Regions from separate parts of the Streptococcus caprae genome, predicted to be linked through region 2. Evidence: predicted binding sites of a transcription regulator. Region 2 holds the regulator's gene; each other region holds the start of a gene.
The links. The regulator Rex, encoded in region 2, represses fermentation and respiration genes when NADH is low (regulators of the CRP and FNR family bind a similar motif). The targets are predictions, from matches to a motif close to TTGTGAANTANTTCACAA.
Positions count from the first base shown of each region.

Region 1: the regulator Rex is predicted to act here: its motif matches at 3,859-3,876, upstream of ald (alanine dehydrogenase).
Region 3: the regulator Rex is predicted to act here: its motif matches at 5,622-5,639, upstream of ACFORF_RS04290 (iron-containing alcohol dehydrogenase).

Region 1 covers NZ_JBHRZV010000053.1:125,671-133,399, forward strand. The annotation lists gene hflX (GTPase HflX) at 1-1,152, opposite strand, end outside; gene miaA (tRNA (adenosine(37)-N6)-dimethylallyltransferase MiaA) at 1,323-2,219, opposite strand; gene ACFORF_RS11070 (DUF3042 family protein) at 2,337-2,513, shown strand; gene trhO (oxygen-dependent tRNA uridine(34) hydroxylase TrhO) at 2,646-3,632, opposite strand; gene ald (alanine dehydrogenase) at 3,911-5,014, shown strand; gene ACFORF_RS11085 (DUF4956 domain-containing protein) at 5,165-5,848, opposite strand; gene ACFORF_RS11090 (polyphosphate polymerase domain-containing protein) at 5,850-6,563, opposite strand; gene ACFORF_RS11095 (hypothetical protein) at 6,860-7,165, shown strand; gene ACFORF_RS11100 (hypothetical protein) at 7,225-7,467, opposite strand; gene ACFORF_RS11105 (hypothetical protein) at 7,693-7,729, opposite strand, start outside.
Region 2 covers NZ_JBHRZV010000052.1:203,057-210,785, forward strand. The annotation lists gene ACFORF_RS10410 (ribose-phosphate diphosphokinase) at 113-1,090, shown strand; gene ACFORF_RS10415 (cysteine desulfurase family protein) at 1,094-2,221, shown strand; gene ACFORF_RS10420 (DUF1831 domain-containing protein) at 2,225-2,572, shown strand; gene ACFORF_RS10425 (redox-sensing transcriptional repressor Rex) at 2,661-3,302, shown strand; gene ACFORF_RS10430 (gamma-glutamyl-gamma-aminobutyrate hydrolase family protein) at 3,578-4,273, shown strand; gene radC (RadC family protein) at 4,270-4,950, opposite strand; gene metK (methionine adenosyltransferase) at 5,199-6,386, opposite strand; gene birA (bifunctional biotin--[acetyl-CoA-carboxylase] ligase/biotin operon repressor BirA) at 6,752-7,690, shown strand; gene ACFORF_RS10450 (DUF3272 family protein) at 7,677-7,729, opposite strand, start outside.
Region 3 covers NZ_JBHRZV010000029.1:60,582-68,310, forward strand. The annotation lists gene ACFORF_RS04255 (TlpA family protein disulfide reductase) at 1-579, opposite strand, end outside; gene ACFORF_RS04260 (transporter substrate-binding domain-containing protein) at 746-1,558, shown strand; gene ACFORF_RS04265 (aminotransferase) at 1,854-2,972, shown strand; gene ACFORF_RS04270 (transporter substrate-binding domain-containing protein) at 3,071-3,886, shown strand; gene ACFORF_RS04275 (hypothetical protein) at 4,195-4,605, shown strand; gene ACFORF_RS04280 (hypothetical protein) at 4,542-4,718, shown strand; gene ACFORF_RS04285 (MFS transporter) at 4,860-5,396, shown strand; gene ACFORF_RS04290 (iron-containing alcohol dehydrogenase) at 5,703-6,854, shown strand; gene ndk (nucleoside-diphosphate kinase) at 6,964-7,386, shown strand; gene ACFORF_RS04300 (hypothetical protein) at 7,495-7,729, shown strand, end outside.

The DNA.
Region 1 (7,729 bases), on a different contig from region 2:
ATTGAGCAAAGCCACCTTACCCAAGTCGTAAACCTTGTATAATTGACTAGGATTAATCTTGATATCAAAGGCAACAAATCGCTCCTTAATGGACCTGATTAAGAGGTCGCGCAAATCAGCTCGAGCTGTCTCACTTTTGGCTGAAACAGACTCATAGGGAAAGAGGGTTGCGGTAAAGTCTTGGGCCTGATCCATCTTATTATAGAGGGTCAAGCGTGGAATATCCAACATATCCAAGTCTTCCAAGATTCCCAAAACCACCTTCTCCTGCTCTTCATGATTGGGATCCGAGGCATCGATAACATGAATCAAGAGATCCAGATGGCGACTCTCTTCAAGGGTTGACTTAAAGGCAGCGACCAGTTCTGTCGGCAGGTCTTGGATAAAACCAACAGTATCTGTCAAGGTCGCCTCAAACTTGCCATCCAAATAAATCTGTTTCGTTGTGGCATCCAAGGTCGCAAACAGTTCGTCTGCCTCATACTGACGGTTATCCGTCAAGGCATTCATAATGGTGGATTTACCGGCATTGGTGTAGCCGACCAAGCCAATTTTAAAGGCAGTGGACTGGATCCGCTTATCCCGAGAAGTCTGCCGATTGGCCTCAACTCGCTTGAGTTGTTGCTCAATGTCCCGAATTTGATTGCGGATACTACGACGGTTCAATTCCAGTTGACTCTCACCTGGACCGCGGCTACCAATTCCCCCAGCCTGACGACTGAGCATAATTCCTTGGCCGACCAGACGTGGTAACATGTACTTGAGCTGGGCCAGATGCACCTGCAACTTGCCCTCGTAACTCCGAGCCCGCATGGCAAAGATATCTAAAATCAACTGCATGCGGTCGATGACCTTAACCTCCAGAGCAGTTTCCAGATTGGTATTTTGACGGGCGGTTAGACGGTTGTTAACCACAACCGTATCAATCTCCTCGCCCTCGATAATGGCCTTGATTTCTTCTAATTTCCCAGAACCGATAAAGGCCTTGCTGTCGTAGCGGTCCCGTTTTTGGCTGTAGGCCCCAATGACCTCCGCTCCAGCTGTCCGAGCCAGACTGGCCAGCTCCGCCATGGACTGGTCAAAATGCTCCGTCTCCTGGAGCTCCACACCTACAAGTATCACGCGCTCCTGGCGCTTTTGGGTGTCTATCATATTCTCACCTCTTTTAGGACAAGGCAGAGCTTGCCAGATAATCCTTCCTATTATAGCATAGCTGCTGGATTTTCCCTAGTTGGAAAAGGACTGGTTTTCCTTTCTCTTTTAAAAATCAAACTGGGAGGCCTTAGAAAGTTTGCGTCAATATTAATTTAACCATAGCTATACTAAATCTGAGGCTCCACCTTTAAAAATGCTGAGACCTTCGCCTCAATTTGCGCTTTAAAATCCGGTTCCGTAATGTCATAGAAGTCCACATCCATACGATTGCGGAACCAAGTCAGTTGACGCTTAGCAAAGCGACGTGTGTTCTGCTTGAGCTTATCCGTCACCTCATCCAAGCTGGCTTCTCCTGCAAAATAGGGAAAGAGTTCCTTGTAGCCGATCCCTCGACTGGCCTGACAAGTAGGGTAATTTTCATAGAGCCAGCTAGCTTCATCTAACAAGCCATGGTCCATCATCAAATCAACCCTCAGATTGATACGGTCATAAATGAGCTGACGGTCCGCATTGAGACCGATCAGCAAAGCGTCATATTCGCTCTCATTATTCTCTGCATCAGGATTGAATTTTGCTATTTCCAGCGCTCGGATGGCGCGCCGTCTGTTCAGTTCAGCTATCTCAATGTCCAGCTCTGCTATTTTTCCAAACAAATCAGAATCTGATAAGAGTTCCAACTCCTGACGGTAGGCCAAAACTGCCTCCTGATCAACCTGACCACCGAGATGGTAGCCCTCGATGAGGCTCTGAAGATAGAGGCCTGTGCCACCAACAATGATGGGAACCTTACCACGGCTGGTCACATCGCTTATGGCAGTCCGTGCTTCCTGGACAAAATCATAGGCCGAGTAGGTTTCAGTGACCTCACGGACATCGATAAGATGATGACGAGCTGCAGCCTGCTCCTCAGGACTAGCCTTGGCCGTTCCGATATCTAGCTTGCGATAAACTTGTTGGCTATCACCACTAATGATTTCTCCCTGAAACTTTTGAGCTAGCCCAATCCCCAGGGCTGTCTTTCCAACGGCTGTTGGTCCGACAATAACAATAATTTTCGTTTTCATGGTTTTTCCTTGAATTTCGTCTTTAAATTCGCTATCATATATTATATCATAGATGGAATTGGAAGGAGGTTTAGGCTATCGGCAAGACCTCACTTCCTAGAAAAAAGGAGACTTATTATGGCTAAAAAATTCCAATTTGCAAAAGGTTTAGCAACCGGTATCGTCGGCACAGCAGCTGCTGTCGCTGGTGCAGTTTTCGCTGTTAAGAAAACCATCATCGACCCTGAAGAAGAAAAAGCAGCCTTCATCGAAGAAAACCGCAAAAAAGCAGCCCGCCGCCGCACAGCGCGCTAAGCTGCAATGTATTTCTAAATTCCACCGTTATTCTATGACGGTGGTTTTTTTATCCTTGTTAAAAAACCAACTCTAAAATGTTACTCCACCAAAAAAACCAGCCCTTAGGCTGGTTTTGTCTATGTCAACAGATTAGGCTGGAGTTACAATTTCCAAAGTTTCTCCAAGTTCCGCTAGTCTTGCTGCCCATTCTTCATGGGTCAATCCGTTCTCTACCACATAGCGGTTTTTGGCATGAGCACGGCATTCTGCTGAACAACCACGAACGTACTTGTGTTCGTTTTCTTCAGACGTCAACATATGACGGTTACAGAATGGATTTGCACAATTAACGTAACGTTCACATGGCGTTCCATCGAACCAGTCCTTCCCGATTACTTTTGGATCAACATGGTTTACGTCTACAGCAATACGTTCGTCAAAGACGTACATCTTACCGTCCCAAAGTTCACCTTGAACTTCTGGATCCTTACCGTAAGTCACGATACCTCCATGAAGTTGGCCAACATCTTTGTAGCCTTCACGAACCATCCAGCCTGAGAATTTCTCACAGCGAACCCCACCGGTACAGTATACTACGACACGTTTGTCCATGAATTTTTCTTTGTTGTCACGAACCCATTGTGGTAACTCACGGAAGTTGCGAATGTCTGGACGAATGGCACCACGGAAGTGACCGAGGTCATATTCGTAGTCATTACGCGTATCAAGAACAACCGTATTCTCATCCAAGAGTGCTTCTTTGAACTGTTGTGGATTGAGGTATTCACCTGTTATTTCTAGTGGGTTAATATCGTTGTCAAAGTCATTGTCTTCAAGACCGAGGTGAACGATTTCTTTTTTGTAACGCACAAACATCTTCTTGAAGGCTTGCTCAGGCTCTTCGTCAATCTTGAACCAGAGGTCTGAGAAACGTTCATCTGCGTGAACATAGTCCATGTACTTCTGCGTTGTTTCGTAGTCACCTGAGGCTGTTCCGTTGATTCCTTCTTCAGAAATCAGGATACGGCCCTTGAGTCCGATTGATTTACAAAATTCCAAGTGCTCTTTGGCATATTCTTGGGCATTTTCAATCGGCACATATTTATAATAGAGCAATACTCTAATATCATTTGCCATGATAGTCTCCTTATTCTTTGCAATAGATTAAGTTCGTGAAAAAGTTTCACCTCCAAAGTATAGCTTGAAATGGCTTTTTTTTCAAAAATCTGAACCGGAAAAATGGCAGAGCTTTGCTATTTTTCATAGAGAGAAAAATTGAAAAAATATGATACGTTTTTCGTGTTTTCATAATAGAGTTTTCAATTCTTTATTGACTTGTAAGCGTTTTTATTATAAAATAATCTTGTTACCTAGGTCACAAATGACTAAGGATTTAAAAAAGTGAGGAAAAATCTATGATTATTGGTGTTCCAAAGGAAATTAAAAACAATGAAAACCGGGTCGGTATCACACCTGCTGGTGTCTTAGCCTTTAAACAGGCTGGCCATGAGGTTTGGGTTGAAACCCAGGCTGGTTTAGGATCAGGCTTTACGGACGTTGACTACGAGACACAGGGGGCTATCATCAAACCTACTGCTGCCGAAACTTGGGCTGCTGACATGGTCATTAAGGTTAAGGAACCCTTGGAAGCTGAGTATGGCTTCTTCCGTGATGACCTCCTGCTCTTCACTTACCTTCATTTGGCACCTGCTCCAGAACTGACGCAAGCCCTGCTTGACGGCGGTTTAGCCGGAGTCGCTTATGAAACTGTCATCGACCGTGGTACCCTACCACTTCTTGATCCGATGAGCCAAGTGGCTGGACGCATGGCTATTCAGTTAGGAGCACAGTTCTTAACCACTAACGAAGGGGGCTCAGGTGTCCTTCTCGGCGGTGTTCCAGGAGTTCAAAAAGCTAATGTAGTTATCATCGGCGGTGGCTCTGTTGGGACCAACGCAGCTCAAATGGCTGTCGGTCTCGGTGCCAACGTGACCATTCTCGATGTCAACACCACTCGCCTGGCTGAGCTTGATGCCCAATTTGACGGCAAGGTTCAAACCCTCATGTCAAATGCCCTCAACATCGCTGATACTGTTAAATCTGCCGACCTCGTTATCGGTGCGGTTCTTATACCTGGAGCTCGTGCACCTAAGTTGGTCACGCGCGACATGATTGCCAGCATGAAACAGGGTTCCGTTGTTGTTGACGTGGCTGTTGACCAAGGCGGTATCATCGAAACAGCTGATAAGGTAACGACTCATGACGAGCCAACCTATGTCGTTGATGGTGTCCTTCACTATGCTGTTGCCAACATGCCAGGTGCCGTTGCTCGGACCTCAACCATGGCCCTGACCAATGCGACCCTACCTTACGCTCTGGAATTGGCTAACCAAGGTTTGGAAAAAGCTGTCGCTGAAAATCCAGCCCTTCGCAGCGGACTCAACATCTACCACGGCAAAGTGACCAACAAGGCTGTCGCTGACTCACTCGGCCTTGACTGCAGCGAAGTCACCTTCTAACAAAATCGACAAGACTTAAAAACCAGCTCTCGTGATCAACGAGGCTGGTTTTGTCATTCTGTGCCATTCGTCTCAAATCTCATTTGACGAGACAAATTGATGAAATCATAATAGATGCTATACTAAGGTAGCTTCTGAGTTCACAAAGTATTACAGACGTTTTTTCTTAGGCGCTTGCTTATTGAGGACCAAATCGATAGGGTGGGTCGCAAGAATCGTATCCATGAGAAGTTTATCCTTGATGGAACTGTCAAATTCGACAATGTATTCCAAGATTAAGGCTTCCTTGTTCTTCTTATACTTGATAGATTCTAGACTGGCTGACTTGCAGGCCTTACCAAAATGATTGGGGAAGAAATTCTCATACTCAAATTGGAGAGGGACGGTCAGGAGAATATGCCGTCTATTCTCGTTAATTTGGATGAACTTGGTATTTTCAAAGATGAGAATCATGGTCAATACCACAAGTGTGAAGACCGATGCCAGCATCAGATAGCCTGTCCCGGTCGCTAGACCAATGGCTGTCGCGATAAAGACTGACAACAACTCCTTAGAGGTCCCGTTAGCGGAACGGAATTTAATCAGGGAGAAGGTTCCTGCCACCGCTACTGATGTCCCCAAATTCCCACTGACCAGGAAGATAATCATAGACACAAGAGTTGGTAGGAGCGCCAGGGTCATGACAAATTCCTTACTGTACTGGGTCCGATACTTATAGACCGCTGCCAATAAGATTCCCAGAATCAGACTGGTCCCCATAGTCAGGGCTCCCTGGCTCACCGTCAAATTAGTGTTTGAGGTTGTAAAAATACTTGAAAATAAATCTGTATTCACCCTATCCTCCGATCAGATTGTGGGAGAGCTTGTAGGCGTTCCCGTATTTGGAGAAGGACTGCTTCTCAATCCCGTACTTATCCAAGAGTTCCGCTAGCCAAGTTGGCAATTCTCCAGGAACCTTGATTTCCATGATGACCTTGCTTGGGTCCAAGAGGTCACGGCCAAATTTGCCCTCATTGACATCAACTGCGTAGTCTCGGTAGAGAAGATTCTGGTCAATGGTGAGACGAATCTTCTTGTCCTCGATGCCCTTAAAGGACACACGGTCGTAGTAGATGTACATCATCGGCACGATTGTTCCATAACGCTGGCGAAGATCTTCCATTTCTTCCAAAACCTTAGCATCTATAATCGTGCTATCTGCCTCATCATTGAGCATGTAGTTCATGACAGACTCAGGCGTTGAAGTCAGGCGGAACTTGTAACCAATCCCCTCCTCCTTCTTCTTAATTTCTAAAAAAGCTTCGCTTTGGTCTGATGGCTGGCTATCATAGACCCGCATACGGATCTTCTCACGGCCATTTTTCTTAGCCAAGGAGTCCTGAATCATGTCAAAGTTGGCATTATCAAAATAGATATTGGTGATGGTTGATGTCGCAAAATCATCCGCCACCATGTAGGACTTAAGGTCCTCCGCAAACAGGGCAAAGGTCTCCTTATCCACGATATACTTGGTTTCCTTGCGCTTAAATTTCTTTTGTACCTTAGTCATCAGTCATTCCTCTTTCTTAGCTTCATTTGGACAATAGCAGAGCTTCTGTCGTTTACGAGTATTAGTTTACTGAGCATTCTTTAAACAAGCCTAAAAGAAAGCTTATAAAACCCTTAAACTCATACTCACTCAAAATCCAAAGAGACAAGGCAAGTTGACGCAGATATAAGAGGGTTAGGCAAGAAAACCTAACAAGGTATAGCTTTGATTTTGGAAGAGTATCAAAAGAGGTCTGACTTTGAAAGCCGGACCAAGTGTGATATGATGAAACTACAATTGTTAGAGCGAGGTATTTTATGAACTACGAACTTTGCTTGGAGTACGGCTCCTATCCCCTAAAACCTATTGACGCCCTCCTGGACCAGCGTAAGACTGCTCCATTCTTCCTCAAGGAGGATACTGCCCTTCTGGAAAAAATCGAAGAGATGAATACCCTCTTTCACGAACTCTTTTTAACCATCGAATGCCAGTTCCACTATATCGGCCCCCAATTCCCAGAGAAAATTGAGCGCCTTCGTGGCCTGTATGCTGATGTCGCACAGGACATTAAAGACAAATATGCTGACCAAGAAGCCATCAAAATCGAACCCTTTATCCTATAAAAAAATGTATCTCCGTCAGCGAACCTGACGGAGATGCAATTTTATAATTTCTCATGGCCTTAATCAACACAGACTCCCTTAGGATGCACTGGGACCCAAATTGGAATAAAGAAGTACCAGATTTTCCATCCATACTGCTCATAGTGCTCAAGAAAATACATGAAACCAAAAATCGATAGAGGAATTAAAAGGTAATCTAAACCAGTCACCCAACCAGCAGTCTGAAAATCTGCATACTGAGTCAGTAAGAATATAACAAATCTAAGAACAGTTAAAAGTCTATAGAACTGAAATAGCCGCATGATAGGACCTCCTTTCTATGAACACTATAATCCTCTAGTTTAACATCAGAGAAACTCCACCTGCATTGGTAACAATCATTAACAAACCTCTTCCTTGATTAACAGCTTACTGAGTAATGTTTATGTTATGACCTATTACATTAGTAATAGTAGACTTCAAATAATTTGGGACTGAGACCTAGGAAAACACTGCATTAGCTGTACTACCAGTTTGCTTTAGAGCATTTAGTGAGCTCCTTGCATCACTTGCTGAAATATAAAT
Region 2 (7,729 bases):
AATTATAGGAAAATAACTGTTAAAATTCCTATTTTTTGATAAAATAGAAACATTGGAAAACTTCTGAGCTTTATTAAGCCCACGATTTTGATAAAAAGGAGCATCTTCTATCATGGCAGAACGCTACTCTGACCCACAACTGAAACTCTTCTCGCTGAGTTCAAATACTGAAATTGCTGAAAAAATTTCAGATGCAGCTAATATCCCATTAAGCAAGGTTTCTTCCCGTCAATTTTCAGACGGTGAAATCATGATCAACATTGAAGAAAGTGTACGTGGAGATGATGTCTACATCATTCAATCCACTAATTTCCCAGTCAATGACAACATTTGGGAACTCTTAATCATGATTGATGCTTGTAAACGCGCTAGTGCTCATACCGTTAACGTGATTATCCCTTACTTTGGTTATGCCCGTCAAGACCGTGTTGCACAACAACGTGAGCCTATTACAGCTAAATTAGTGGCTAATATGTTGGTGAAAGCTGGAGTGAACCGTGTCGTAACACTTGATATTCATGCAGTTCAGGTTCAAGGCTTCTTTGACATTCCAGTCGATAATCTCTTTACTGTCCCCCTCTTTGCAGAGCACTATTTAGCCCATGGACTCTCTGGGGAAAATGTTGTTATCGTCAGCCCTAAAAACTCTGGTATTAAACGTGCTCGTAGTTTGGCCGAAGTCCTCAACGCACCTATTGCAATCATTGACTATGCCCAAGATGATGACTCTGGTCGTGAAGAAGGTTATATCATCGGCGATGTTGCAGGCAAGCGTGCTATCCTGATCGATGACATCCTTAATACTGGTAAAACCTTCGCAGAGGCTGCTAAGATTGTGGAACGTGGTGGGGCAACGGAAATTTATGCTGTCGCTAGTCATGGACTCTTTTCAGGGGGGGCAGCTGATATTCTAGACACTGTTCCAATTAAAGAAATCCTCATTACAGATTCTGTTAAAACCAAAGAACGTGTTCCAGAAAACGTAAACTACCTGACGGCAAGCCAACTCATTGCAGATGCTCTGATCCGCATCCATGAGAAAAAACCAGTCAGCCCACTCTTTAACTTACAATTACCAACAGAGGAATAACCCATGGTCTACTTAGACAATGCGGCCACAACAGCACTTACGCCATCTGTTATTTCAGCCATGACAAATCTCATGGCTGAAAATTTTGGTAACCCTTCTAGCCTTCATTCCTATGGTCGCCAGGCTAGTCAAACTTTGCGAAAAGCCAGACAAACAATTGCAAACTGTCTTAACATTCCAGCTAATCATCTAGTTTTCACTTCTGGTGGTACAGAGTCTAACAATATGGCCATCAAAGGCTACGCTCTTGCTAATCAAGATAAAGGTAAGCATATTATCACTACTGCTATCGAGCATCACTCTGTGCTTGATGTTATGGAATACCTGACTGAACGTTTTGGGTTTGAAGTCACCTACCTTTATCCAGAGAATGGAACCATCTCCCCCAAACAGGTTAAACAAGCCCTTCGAGAAGATACCATCCTCGTCTCAACCATGTACGCTAATAACGAGACTGGCCATATTCTTCCCGTTAGAGACATAGCAGAGCTCTTAACCGATCATCAAGCTGTCTACCACATAGACGGGGTTCAGGTTGCTGGTAAACTCCCAATAAACTTAGATGAACTTGGCTGTGATTTCTTCAGCCTATCTGCCCATAAATTTCACGGTCCTAAAGGTGTCGGACTCCTCTATGCTAAACCACATAAAATGGACAATCTCCTCCACGGTGGAGACCAAGAAGATAAGCGTAGGGCCTCAACAGAAAATCTTATTGGTATCGTCGGCATGGCACAGGCTTTGTCTGATGTAACTGCCGAGCAGGAAAAAAACTTCAAACACGTCCTTGATTTGCGTCAACATCTTTTAACAGAACTGGAACATAGTCCTCTCAATTGGTACTCAAACAGCCCATCAGACGGATTACCCCATGTTCTAAATATTGGATTTACTGGCGCTAATAATGAACTGCTGCTAACACAACTTGATTTGGCAGGTTTCGCATTATCTTCAGGTTCAGCCTGTACTGCAGGTGCAATCGAACCTTCTCATGTTTTAAAAGCTTTTTACGGGGAAAAATCTCCTTGCCTCAGAGAATCAATTCGCATTTCACTCTCAGAATTCACAAGCCCAGAAGAACTAACACAACTGGTTCAAACCTTCACAAATTTTTTATCTAAAGGAGAATAATACATGGCATTTGAAAAAGTGATTCAACCGAATGGTTGTAAATATAGCTACAGCATTAGCCCTAATATTAAAAAATATACCCTGCGTGACACGACATTTCTTCAAACCAAAGTCGGTAACTATGAATTGACTCGCCTGTTGGAAAAAGTTCCAAATAGCGGCGAAGGCTTCCCGTTGAAGATTACTATTAATCCAGAACTAACAGGATTTAAACTTACTATTACTGATAAATCTGGTCTCCGACTTGTTAATATATTTAAATCTGAAGACAACCATATCTTACAAGAAAAATTCTATTTTCTTATGGATAGCTTAGTAGATCGTGATATTTTTGAAAAGTCAGAAAACTAGCTATTACAAAGTTTTTGAGTAAAATTGTTGCGCACTTCACAATGTTTCTTTACAATAGACTTAGAATATTTTCTAAGGAGTATGTCCTGTGACAATTGATAAATCGATTCCAAATGCGACAGCTAAGCGCTTGTCCATCTACTACCGTACTTTTAAAAGATTTCATGCAGCAAAGGTTGAAAAAGCTTCGTCAAAACAAATTGCAGAAGCAATCGGGATTGACTCGGCAACAGTCAGAAGAGACTTTTCTTACTTTGGTGAGCTCGGACGTCGTGGATTTGGCTATGATGTCGAAAAATTGATGAATTTCTTCGCTGAACTTCTTAATGATAATGCCATCACTTCTGTTGCTCTGATTGGAGTTGGAAATCTAGGCTCAGCTATGCTTAATTATAAATTTCATGAGCGTAACAAAATGAAGATAGCCATGGCTTTTGATATCAAGGGGAATCCTTTAGTAGGAACAACAACTCCTGAAGGCACACCTATCTATGATTTTGCTGACATCAAAGAAAAAATTGCTCAAACGGATATTAAAACAGCAATCATTACTGTTCCAAGTAACAATTCTCAAGAAGTTGCCGATGAGCTTATCCGTGCGGGTATCAAAGGGATTCTGAGTTTTTCACCCATCAATCTGACGCTTCCAAAGGATGTTGTTGTACAATATGTAGATTTAACCAGTGAACTCCAGACCCTCCTTTACTTTATGCGTAATAATAAAGGTTAACCATGAACAATTAAGAAGCTGGGACAAAAGTACCCAGCTTCAAATTTTATAAGGTGTCACTTGCCAGACGCAGTGGTTGAGTGACCTCTAATAGGCTGATTTTATCATTTTTTATAGCTCTACTTTACTCTGCGGAGGTGGGACGACAAAGTCGAATTCTAACGAATTACCGATTTTGTCCCACTCTCTTCTCTTATACATACAATAAAACAATTTTAATCGAAATTCCGACATTTCGATTGATTATATGATCTAGTAGTTTAGAAAGTAAAACCATGACACAACCTATTATTGGTATTTCCGCCAATCAAAAATATGATTTAGCAATTGATGATGTTGCTTGGTCCTATACACCAACTGGTACAATTGAAGGTGTAAAGGCAGCTGGTGGACTTCCCCTCATTCTTCCCATCAACGATGAAACTGCGGCAAAAGTCTATGTCTCTATGATTGATAAACTCATCATTACAGGTGGACAAAACGTTGAACCTAAATATTACAACGAAGAACCAGCTGCTCAAGAAAGAGATTATTTTGAGGCAAGAGATATCTTTGAAATGGCACTCGTCCGTGAAGCACTTGCTCAAAATAAGCCAATCTTCACTATTTGTCGTGGAACACAACTTCTCAATGTTGTTCTTGGAGGGAGTCTCCATCAAGACATTATGAATCATTGGCAAGCAGATAATCCAGATAAAACCAGTCATACAATTGAAGTCGTGCCCAACTCACTTCTTTCTCAAGCCTTGAAGCATAGCAAAGCAGCTATCAACTCCTTCCATAGACAAGCTTTAAAAGATCTTTCCCCTAAACTTAAAGTGACTGCCTGGGCCGAAGACCAAACAATCGAAGCTGTTGAATCTTATGATGATTCCCAACGTCTACTAGGGGTTCAGTGGCATCCAGAATTTCTTTGGGAAAACAATGACGATGCACGTGCTATCTTTGACTATGTTGTCAATGAGCTTTAAAGTACATCTGTTTCTTCCCTAAAACTATAATACCCAAAACGCCCAACGATTATGTGATCTAGGAATACAATGCCTAAGTCATCACATGATCGTTTTATTTTTTCAGTAAAATCAAGATCACTTTCACTAGGGTGTGTTGACCCTGACGGATGGTTATGAATGACAATCATTGAAGTCGCCATTGTCTTACAAGCATAGTGTAGAATCTCTCTTGGCTCAGCCACCGAGCGCCTGACACTACCAATAAATATTGTTTTCTTTTCTATAATGCGATTTTGAGTATCCAGATAAAGTGTAACCAAATGTTCCTGCTTCTTATCTCCTAATTCTAGCATCATTTGTCTGGCTAATTTTTCACTTGAAAGAATTTGCTCTTTCTTACGATATTCAACTTGGTTAATTCGTCGAGCAATTTCGAGCATCGCTTTGATTTCCAGAGATTTTACACGACCGATACCCTTTATTGACTGTAATTCTTGTAGGGACAAGTCTCTTAAATCAGCAATACTATCAAGCTGACTGATGATATCATTAGCTAGACTTAAAACTGGACATTTCTGACTTCCTGTCCTCAATATAATTGCTAAGAGTTCTTGATTACTGAGTACCTCAGGCCCATTAAGTTCCAAACGCTCACGTGGCTGCATAGCTTCTTCTACATATTGAATTTGATACATAATTTTCACCTCTAAAGGATTATTCGTAAAAGGCTAGAACAAGCCAGTAGAATTTTTAAGATTAAATCATGCTAAATTAAGATTTCTTAAGAATAGTGATTAAAATTTTGTTATAGACCTGGTAAATTTAAGATAATATCCCTTTACTTAAATTTTGATAAATCTTTTAAGAATAAACGAAAAAGGCAAGGCCACTTGCCCCGTCAATTTACAATTTTGTTTAATCTTTTTAAAGCTTGATAGAAAGATTAAAGGATAGATTTTTTCAGTTCTTCTACCTTGTCCAGGCGTTCCCACGGCAAGTCGATATCCGTCCGACCCATGTGGCCATAAGCGGCTGTCTGGCGGTAAATCGGACGCTTGAGGTCCAGCATTTGGATAATCCCAGCAGGGCGCAGGTCAAAAATCTGACGAACCGCTGCTTCCAGTTTGCTCTCAGAAACCGTGCTGGTGCCAAAGGTATCTATCCGAACAGACACCGGCGTCGCCACACCAATCGCATAGGCCAACTGGACTTCTGCCTTCTTAGCCAGACCAGCTGCAACGATGTTTTTGGCAATGTAGCGAGCCGCATAGCTGGCTGAACGGTCCACCTTGGTCGCATCCTTGCCAGAGAAGGCTCCGCCACCGTGACGAGAATAACCACCATAGGTATCCACGATAATCTTACGACCTGTCAGACCAGAATCCCCTTGCGGGCCACCGATCACAAAACGGCCAGTCGGGTTGATGAAGAACTTGGTCTCATCATCCAGGTACTTGGTTGGAATCACAGCCTTGATGACCTGCTCAATCACGTCTTGACGAATTTGGTCATTGGTCGCTTCTGGATCGTGCTGGGTTGAGATGACCACGGTATCCACACGGACTGGTTGGTCGTTTTCGTCGTATTCGACAGTCACTTGCGACTTGGCATCTGGCCGCAGGTAGCTGATGGCACATGACTTGCGAAGCTCTGCCAATTTTCTCACCAAGGCATGGGACAGCGAAATCGGCAAAGGCATAAGCTCAGGTGTTTCGTCAATGGCAAAGCCAAACATAAGACCTTGGTCTCCTGCACCGATGAGACTGAGCTCATCTGCCTTACCGTCACGTACTTCCAGCGCTTCATTGACCCCTTGGGCAATGTCACTCGACTGCTCGATTAAAGACGGATGAACACCGACTGACTCCGCAGAAAAACCGTAGTCATTTTTGGTGTAACCAATCTCTGCGATCGTATCACGAACTACCTTGTCAATGTTGACATAAGCTGATGTCGAAATCTCTCCAAACACATGGACTGTCCCTGTATAAACCGCCGTCTCTGCGGCCACATGGGCGTCTGGATCTTGGGCAAGCACCGCATCCAAAATCGCATCTGAAATCTGGTCAGCAATCTTATCAGGATGTCCCTCTGAAACCGACTCAGACGTAAATAATTTCCGTTCTGACATAAAAAATGTCCCCCCTAAAAATGAATGTCTCCTAACTGGCGAACCAGACAGAAGCAAGGCGGGAGGACAGAGAAAACCACTTCACTGTCCCCCCTGACGAGTTACAAAGCACCAACCTTTGGTCATTTGATGGGGACTGTCTCAAGCACAACTGGCGCTCAAAATCAGTCACCCACGCATCCAACTTATCACACTCTTTCAGTGATATTGGCTCCTAGAAAGAAATGCTCTTTCAACAGCCAGGTTGCCTTTTCGGGACTCATATGGTAACAGTATATCAACTAATCCCTAAAAAGACAAGGACTTCATACAAAGAGTCCAAATTTTTCTGTTCCAACTCGCCTTATTTCTGCTATACTGAAAGTATGAAAACATACGAAAAAATTTATCTCATTCTTAGCCAGACTAATGATTTTGTCAGTGGGGAGGACTTGGCAAAAGAACTCAAACTCTCTCGAACAGCCATTTGGAAAGCTATCCAAGCTTTGGAAAATCAAGGTTTGATCATCGAATCTGTGAAAAACCGTGGCTACCGCTTAGTGGCAGGAGACCTACTTTCTCCTGCTTACCTATCAGAAATTCTCTCTATTCCTATAAGTCTTAATCCAAAATCTGCATCAACGCAATTAGATGCAAAACTCGGTATCGAAAATCAAGAGGTAGCGCCCAAACTCTATCTTGCAAATTCGCAAACCCAAGCCAAAGGTCGCTTTGGACGTCAATTTTTTGCAAATGAACAAGGTGGTATCTACATGTCTCTCCGCCTGACCCCAAACCTACCTGCGTCAGAGCTACCAGCCTATACAATCATGATGGCTAGTGCTATTGTCAAATCCATTTGGAGTCTGACCGATAAAACACCTCAGATTAAGTGGGTAAATGACATCTACCTCGAAGAGAAAAAAATAGCAGGGATTCTAACAGAAGCTATCACCTCTATTGAGACTGGACTAGTCACTGATGTCATCATCGGGGTTGGTTTAAACTTTGCCATTTCAGAATTCCCAACAGAAATTGTAGACAAGGCTGGTTCCCTCTTCGAGAACACCCCACCCACTATCAGTCGCAACGACCTCATTGCAAAAATCTGGCAGATTTTCTTTGAAGCAAAAGAAAAAGACCTGATTAAGGTCTATAAGGATTTTTCTATGGTACTTGGTAGAGAAGTTACTTTTACTGAATCTGGTCAGGACTGGCAGGGGCAAGCCATTGCTATCACCGACAAAGGCGGACTTATTGTTAAACTCCCATCAGGACAGGAGAAAGAAATCAGCAGTGGCGAGGTCTCTCTCACTTCTTGGTGAGATGCTTGAGAACATTATTGGTAAACTGGTCCACACGAT
Region 3 (7,729 bases), on a different contig from region 2:
AAGGGCAGAGCTCAATGTTTTTTTATTTTCTACTGAAGGAAAAACAGCAGTGATGGTTTGGTTCTCATCAACAATGTAGGTTGTAGGGGTCGTTTCCATTTGTAGGAGGTCAGCGGTAGCCATGCCCTCATCGACATACCAAGGCATGGTGTAATGATTTTCGGTCATATACTTTTGCGCCATCTCAGTTGTTTCGCCATTGAAACCCGTCGCATCAATCAAAACAAAGTTAACCTTGTCACCATAAGCTTCGTAGAGTTCTTGAATGACAGGCATCTGAGTTTGACAGTGGGGGCACCAACTAGCCCATTCAAGAATCAGCATAGGCTTATCATGAAAAGTCGAACTGTCCACAGCCTTTCCATCCGCAGTTGTTAAGCTAAAGTTAGGGAGGCTTTGTCCTTGCAATTGCAGAGCTGCATTTGTTGTATCATCCTCTGTTTCTGACGTCTTAGTCTCTGCTTGTTGGGTGCTAGTAGTCTCTGTACCTGGTTTAAACAATTGCCGAAATCCCCAAAATCCTAAGATAAAAACAGCAATACAAGCCAGGGCAAACAGACTATTTTTCAATCTTGTCATGTAAAACTCCTTAATCACATAATGACAAGAGTATAACAAATAGAACCACTTCCTGCAATCTTTTCAAACGATAAAATGTAAAAACTATTCAAAAAAAATATTGACAACCTCTAAAAGATGAATTAAAATACATTTTATATTTATAAAAATAAAAAAGGTAGTTGATATGAAATTGAAAAATCTAGTTGTAGGATTCTCTGTTCTGGTTCTTGGACTTGGCTTATCAGGCTGTTCCACGAAACAAGCAAGCACAGATACTTCCCTATCAGATGTCAAAAAGGCTGGTAAATTGGTCGTCGTGACAGAGTCTGAGTTTGCTCCCTTTGAGTTTAAAACTCTGGTAGACGGCAAGGATACCTTAGTTGGGGCAGACATAGAGTTGGCCAAGGCTATTGGCGATAAATTGGGAGTTGAAGTCGAGTTTTCGGTCCTGTCCTTTGATAATGTACTGGCAAGTTTACAGGCTGGCAAGGCAGACATAGCCATCGCTGGGATTTCTGTTACGGATGAACGAAAACAGGTCTTTGACTTCTCAGATACCTATTACCAATCGAAAAATACGGTCCTCGTTCAGAAGGCCGATTTGGAAAAATATACAGATTCTTCTAGTCTCTCAGGTCTCACTGTCGGTGTTCAAAAAGGTTCAGTCCAAGAAACAGTTGCCAAGGACCAGCTTGCTGGGGCATCTATTGTATCTCTGACGGGAACCAGTGAGATGATTAACGAACTCAAGTCTGGTCAACTGAATGCCGTCGTCCTAGAGGAGCCGATTGCCCAGGGCTATATTGACAATAATGCTGAGCTAGTCTTTGCGACCTTCTCACTGGATTCTAGTGAATCAGACGCCTATGCCATTGCCCTTCCAAAAGGCAGTGATGCTCTCAAGGCTGAGATCAATGAGGTTATTGCAGAGCTCACTTCGAGTGGTCAATACGACCAGTTTGTGACGGATGCCTATCAACTGTCAGTTTCTAAATAAAGAACATGGCTAACAGAAATGGGATTGTAAATATGCAGTCCTGTTTTATGCTTTCTGCTGTTCTATCAATTTTATTAAAAATAAATAGGTGACGACCGAGACTTTGGAAGTTTGTAATATGATCAAGTAGCTAGAATGATCCTATCTGTGTTTTCTAAAAAACGTTTAACTTCTATGGCTATGGTCTAGAATGAATCACTTCACCTTGACAAAGCTAATCTGATAGCTTATGATGAAAAAGTATGCCTGTCAGGCCGATAAGGATGCACCAAATAAAATCTAGAATGGAATGTCAATGAAATTGCCGCGTTTTGGAGTCGAGGAATGGCTCAATGTTCATGAAAAATCAGCTAGTTTGGACTTGGCCTCTGTCTCCATCGCCTCACTTTATGTGGAGGAACTCCTACAACTGGCCCAGGTTGAGCCCGTGGACTTTTGGCAGGACCTGGCTAAGACCAAGCTAGATTATGGATGGATTGAGGGATCACCGGATTTTAAAGAAGCAGTAGCGTCGCTCTACGGCCATCAAACTCCTGCAAATATTCTCCAAACCAACGGAGCTACGGGGGCTAATATGCTGGCTCTCTATAGTCTGATTGAACCAGGTGACCATGTGATTGTCCTCTACCCGACCTATCAGCAACTTTACGATATCCCCAAGTCCTTCGGGGCTGAAGTTGAGTTTTGGACCATACAAGAGCATCAAAATTGGCTTCCAAGTCTGGATGACTTGCGAGAATTGATGCGCCCTAACACCAAGATGATTTGCATCAACAATGCCAACAATCCGACAGGTGCCGTGATGGACCGGGCTTATTTGGAGGAGTTGGTAGCTATTGCAAGTCAGTCAGGCGCCTATATTCTTTCCGATGAGGTCTACAAGTCCTTTTCTCCAGAGCTGGATGTGCCTGCTATCTGTGACCTCTATGACAAGGGGATTTCCGTCAACAGTCTCTCAAAAACCTATTCCCTACCAGGAATTCGGGTTGGCTGGGTGGCGACGTCTCAAGCTATCACAGATATTTTACGGGACTACCGGGACTATACCATGATTTGTGCTGGCGTCTTTGATGATAAGGTGGCGACCCTGGCCCTCAAGCACCGTCAGGCGATTTTGGAGCGGAATGCTAAGATTGTGCAGACCAACCTTCGTATTTTGGAGGATTGGGTGGCAATAGAAGATCAGGTCAGCTTAATCAGCCCAGCCCAGGTTTCAACAGCCTTTGTGAAATTGAAAGTCTCAGTACCAATTGAGGAATTCTGCCTGGCCTTGCTCAAAGAAACAGGGGTCTTGCTTGTCCCGGGCAACCGCTTTGACATTGAAGGACACGTGCGTCTGGGTTATGCTTGTCCAACAGCGACCCTGCAAGCAGGCCTAGCCAAGCTCAGTGAATTTTTGAAAAGCTACAACTAAATTGAATTTTTATACGCATATATATTGACAACTGTATAAAAATGAGTTAAACTTAAATCATTGAAGGTGACTTCAGTGATTTTTTATTTATGGAGAATATGATTATGAAAAAACTATTATTCGGAGCGGTTGCTCTGCTATCGTCCCTCAGCCTTGCAGCTTGTGGCTCATCCTCTAGTTCAGAAAACTCTCTTGAAGCCATTCAAGAGAAGGGTAAGTTGGTAGTGGCTGTCAGCCCAGACTATGCACCTTTTGAGTTCAAGGCTTTAGTTGACGGGAAAGATACCGTTGTTGGTTCTGACATTGAATTGGCCCAAGCCATTGCTGATGAATTGGGAGTAGAGCTTGAGTTGTCTACCATGAGTTTTGATAACGTCCTGGCTAGTCTCCAATCTGGTAAGGCTGATATTGCTATCTCAGGTTTGTCTTACACTGCTGAGCGGGCTGAAGTTTACGACTTCTCAGAAGCCTATTACACAACTGAAAATGCTTTCCTTGTTCGCAAGTCTGACCTGGATAAATTCTCAACGATTGAAAGTCTTGCTGACCAATCCGTTGGTGTCCAAAAGGGAACCATTGAAGAAGGTTTGGCCAAGGAACAATTGACGAGTTCAAATATCGTGTCCTTGACTGGGATGAGCGAAGCTATTAATGAGTTAAAGACAGGTAAGGTATCTGCGGTAAACCTTGAAGGCCCTGTTGCAGAAGGTTATGTGGCTCAAAATGACGATTTGGCTATCGCCAAAATGGCTTTGACAACTGGCGACGGTGATGCTAAGGCAGTTGCTATGCCAAAAGGCAGTGATGAACTCAAAGCTGCGATTGATAAGGTCATCAAGAAGATTTTGGCAGAAGACAAATACTCAGAATACATCAGTAATGCTGCTGAACTAACAGGATCAGCGGTCGAATAAGCAGAAGAAGAGGCTCAAGTGGGCCTCTTTCATTTGTGAGTACAAGGGCCCAATGTGGGAAGGGATTTTGTGCTATATTTGAAGAATACCTTTCAAAATCAATATTTGGTGTGGGTCGAATTTGTTAACGAATAGCCCTGGAAATCTTGACAGAGAGCCAGCTTGACACCGATAGAAATGAGTTGGGCAAGGAGATTATACAAAGTTTAGTCTAACTTTGGAAGAATATAAGGTTGGTGAGGTCAGGTTCAGCAGGTCCCATTCCGATTGACCTTGAAGAGAAATGAAGTGAAAGAAGGAAAGAGAAGATGCAAACAAGAAAAGGTTGGAGCTTGTATCTTTTGGCTCTGGCGGCTTGTTTGATTTATGGATTGACTTCGGGCTTTCGTGCCAACTATGGGATCATGCTCAATGGCCTAGTAGACTACTCAGGCCTGTCTTATTCATCCGTCAGTCTGGTTATGGCAATTGGACAGTTGGTAGTAGGCTTGGTTCAGCCCTTATTTGGAACTTTGGCCATGAAAAGGACCAATTCTCTGGTCCTTATGATTGGCTTATTTATGGTCATGTCGGGTCTGGGCTTGATGACGGTTAGTCACTCCTTTGTCCTTCTTTTTATCCGTTTGGGCTGCTTGGTTTCAGGTGGTCTAGGTCTTTGGCATTTGGGATTGTCATGGGAGCGATCACGCCTCTCATCGGGACCAAGAAGTCTGCCTTGATTTCGGGGCTTGTCTCAGGTGCTGCTGGAATGGGTGGGATCATCATTTCACCGGGGATGGAATTTTTGATTTCTACCTATGGTATCAAGGCTATGCTCTGGATTTTTGTGTGACCGATGGCTGCCCTTCTCGGCGTTACAATCTGGCTTTTTAGTCAAGAAAAAGGTGCGTAATCGCTTCAGCATCAAACAGAAGCTGAGGAGACAGTTACCTTTGGTCAGGCTTTCAGGCATCTTAATTATCGCTTTATTGCCCTGGCCTTCTTTACCTGTGGTTTCCATATGTCTATCATTGAGACGCATTTGCATAGTCAATACATTTCCTACGGCTTTAGCCCACGTTTGGTAGCCTTTGCTTTCTCTATCTATGGGATTGCCGCGGTGCTTGGCTCAATTGGTTCAGGAGTCTTACTGAATTACTTCAATCACAAATGGGTTTTGGCCAGTATCTATGCCTCTCGTCTGCTGATCCCAGCTCTGCTTTTGGTCCTCCCTAAAACCGTCTTCTTGGTTTATGTGACGGCCTTTCTCTTTGGTCTGACTGGAAATGCGACGGTTCCACCAACCTCTTCCTTGATTATTAAAGAATTTGGCCCTAAAGCCCTCGGTGCTTTGTTTGGGATTGCCTATCTGTTCCATCAGTTTGGAGCCTTTGTCAGTTCTTGGCTTGGAGGAATTTTGCTGGAGGTGACTCACAGCTATAATCTTATTTGGTTTTTGGCCATGGTTCTTAGTCTGTCTGCAGCAGGCATGATTGCTCAGATTTCACAGAAAGAAGAGTCCAGTATTTAAAAAGGGTTTCAAAAAATGGATGCGAGCAGTGCTGACTGACTCGTATTTTTGATTTTGGAAGAGTATCAATTCAGGAAAATCTCAAGAATCATCGAATGAAACCCTTGCCCAACTCTCTGAGAATAGTATGACCAACTCTTGAGATTGTAGGACGGTATACCAAAAAGGTCTAGCTCGTTATAAATTTCACAATATCTGTAAATTTGATACATTAAACTTTTAAATTTGTTATTGAATTCACAATGATAAAGGAGTAAAATAAATCATGTAAACGATTACTATATCATCTCAAAAAGGAGAAATCTTATGGCAACTTTTTATGTCCCTTCAACCAACCTTATCGGTCGTGGTGTTGTAAATGAAATTGGTTCTTATGTCAAAGACTTGGGTTACACTAAAGCTCTCTTGGTTACAGACAAGTTCATCGAATCTAGCGACATCATGGAAAAAGTAGCAGCGCCCCTTAAGGAAGCTGGTATTGACTATGTCGTCTATAGCGACGTTGACCCTAACCCATCTGTAAAAAACGTTGAAGACGGAGTTGCTGTTCTGAAAGAAAACGGCTGTGACTTCATCATTTCACTCGGTGGTGGTTCTCCACAAGATGCAGCTAGCTCAATCTCTATTATTGCGACAAATGGTGGTCGTCCTCAAGACTACGAAGGACTTCACAAGTCTCAAAAATTAGGTCTTCCAGTAGTTGCCATCAATACAACTGCGGGTACATCTGCTGAAATCACGATCAACTATGTCATTACTGATGAAGAGCGCAAGGTTAAAATGGTAATGGTTGATAAAAATAGCTTGGCTGTTCTTTCTGTCAATGACCCAGAACTCATGCTCTCTAAACCAGCTGCTTTGACTGCTGCAACAGGTATGGATGCCTTGACTCACGCTATCGAAGCACTTGTCACACCTGGTGCCTACGGTGTAACCAAGAAATTATCTATCGGTGCAATCGAATTAATCAAGGAATACTTGCCAAAAGCTGTCGAAAATGGTCATGATATCGAAGCGCGTGAAGCTATGGTTAATGCCATCTTCCTTGGAGGTATGGCCTTCAACAATGCTGGTCTTGGCTATGTTCACTCTATGGCTCACCAACTTGGTGCGGTTTACCACCTGCCACACGGTGTCTGCTGTGCTATGCTCTTGCCAGTAGTAGAACGTGAAAATGCCAAACGTGTCCCAGCTGCCTTCCGTGACGTGGCTAAAGCCCTTGGACTTGACCCAGCTGGTAAAACAGACGAAGAATGTGCAGCTTACGCTATTGCTGAAATTGAAAAATTGTCAGAAACCGTTGGTATTCCTAAGAAGTTAACGGAACTTGACATCAAAGAAGAAGAATTCGACTTTGAATACCTCTCTAAGAATGCCCTGATTGATGCTTGTGCACCGGGTAATCCATTCATGCCAACCCTTGAAGAAACCATCGCTTTCTACAAGGAATTGTTCTAAAATCCTGTAAATCGCAGCCTTAAGGTTGCGATTTTTGTCATCTCTGACTTTCTATAATACCGCTTTCATGGTAAAATTAAATCAGCATATATTTACTAGGAGGACTTGTATGGAACAGACTTTTTTCATGATTAAACCTGATGGTGTTGAGCGCCGCTTGGTGGGAGAGATTTTGCATTTGATTGAGCGTCGCGGTTTTACCTTGGAGCGTTTGGAGTTACGTACAGCCACCAAGGAAATCCTGGCCCAGCACTACAATCACTTGGTTGACAAGCCCTTCTTTAAGGATATCGAAGGCTATATGATGAGCGGTCCGATTTTGATTGGGGTCATTTCAGGGCCTAAGGTGGTCAAAAGCTGGCGCAACATGATGGGGGCGACCAATCCAGTTGATGCCCTTCCTGGCACCATTCGTGGGGACTTTGCCATGGCACCAGTGGATGGCAATATTAAAAACGTCGTCCACGGGTCAGACTCTGTCGAATCCGCTCAGCGGGAAATCGCCCTCTGGTTTGGTAAAGAAGAGGCGTAAGCTCTGCTATTTTTCATCAAAACCAAGAATCCAGCCTAGTCGAAACTAGGCTTTTTTGATATAATGAGAAGGACTGTCTAGTTAATCGATGAGAATGGGGTGCTTAAGATGAAACCGTTGCGTGAAACGCCTTGGATGGGGGTCATAACTCCGCTTGGAATTGGAAGTTTTGCTAGTTTTATTGGATTATGCCTCATGTTTTTATTGGAAGACACAGAGGCTTATGGGCATTTTTGGCTTGGCTTACCTTTCTTAGTGATAGGACTCATCTTTCTTTCCTTTGCCCACTATCGATATCGTGAAAATCGAGAAATGTATGAGGCGCTTTACCTGGCACACCCAG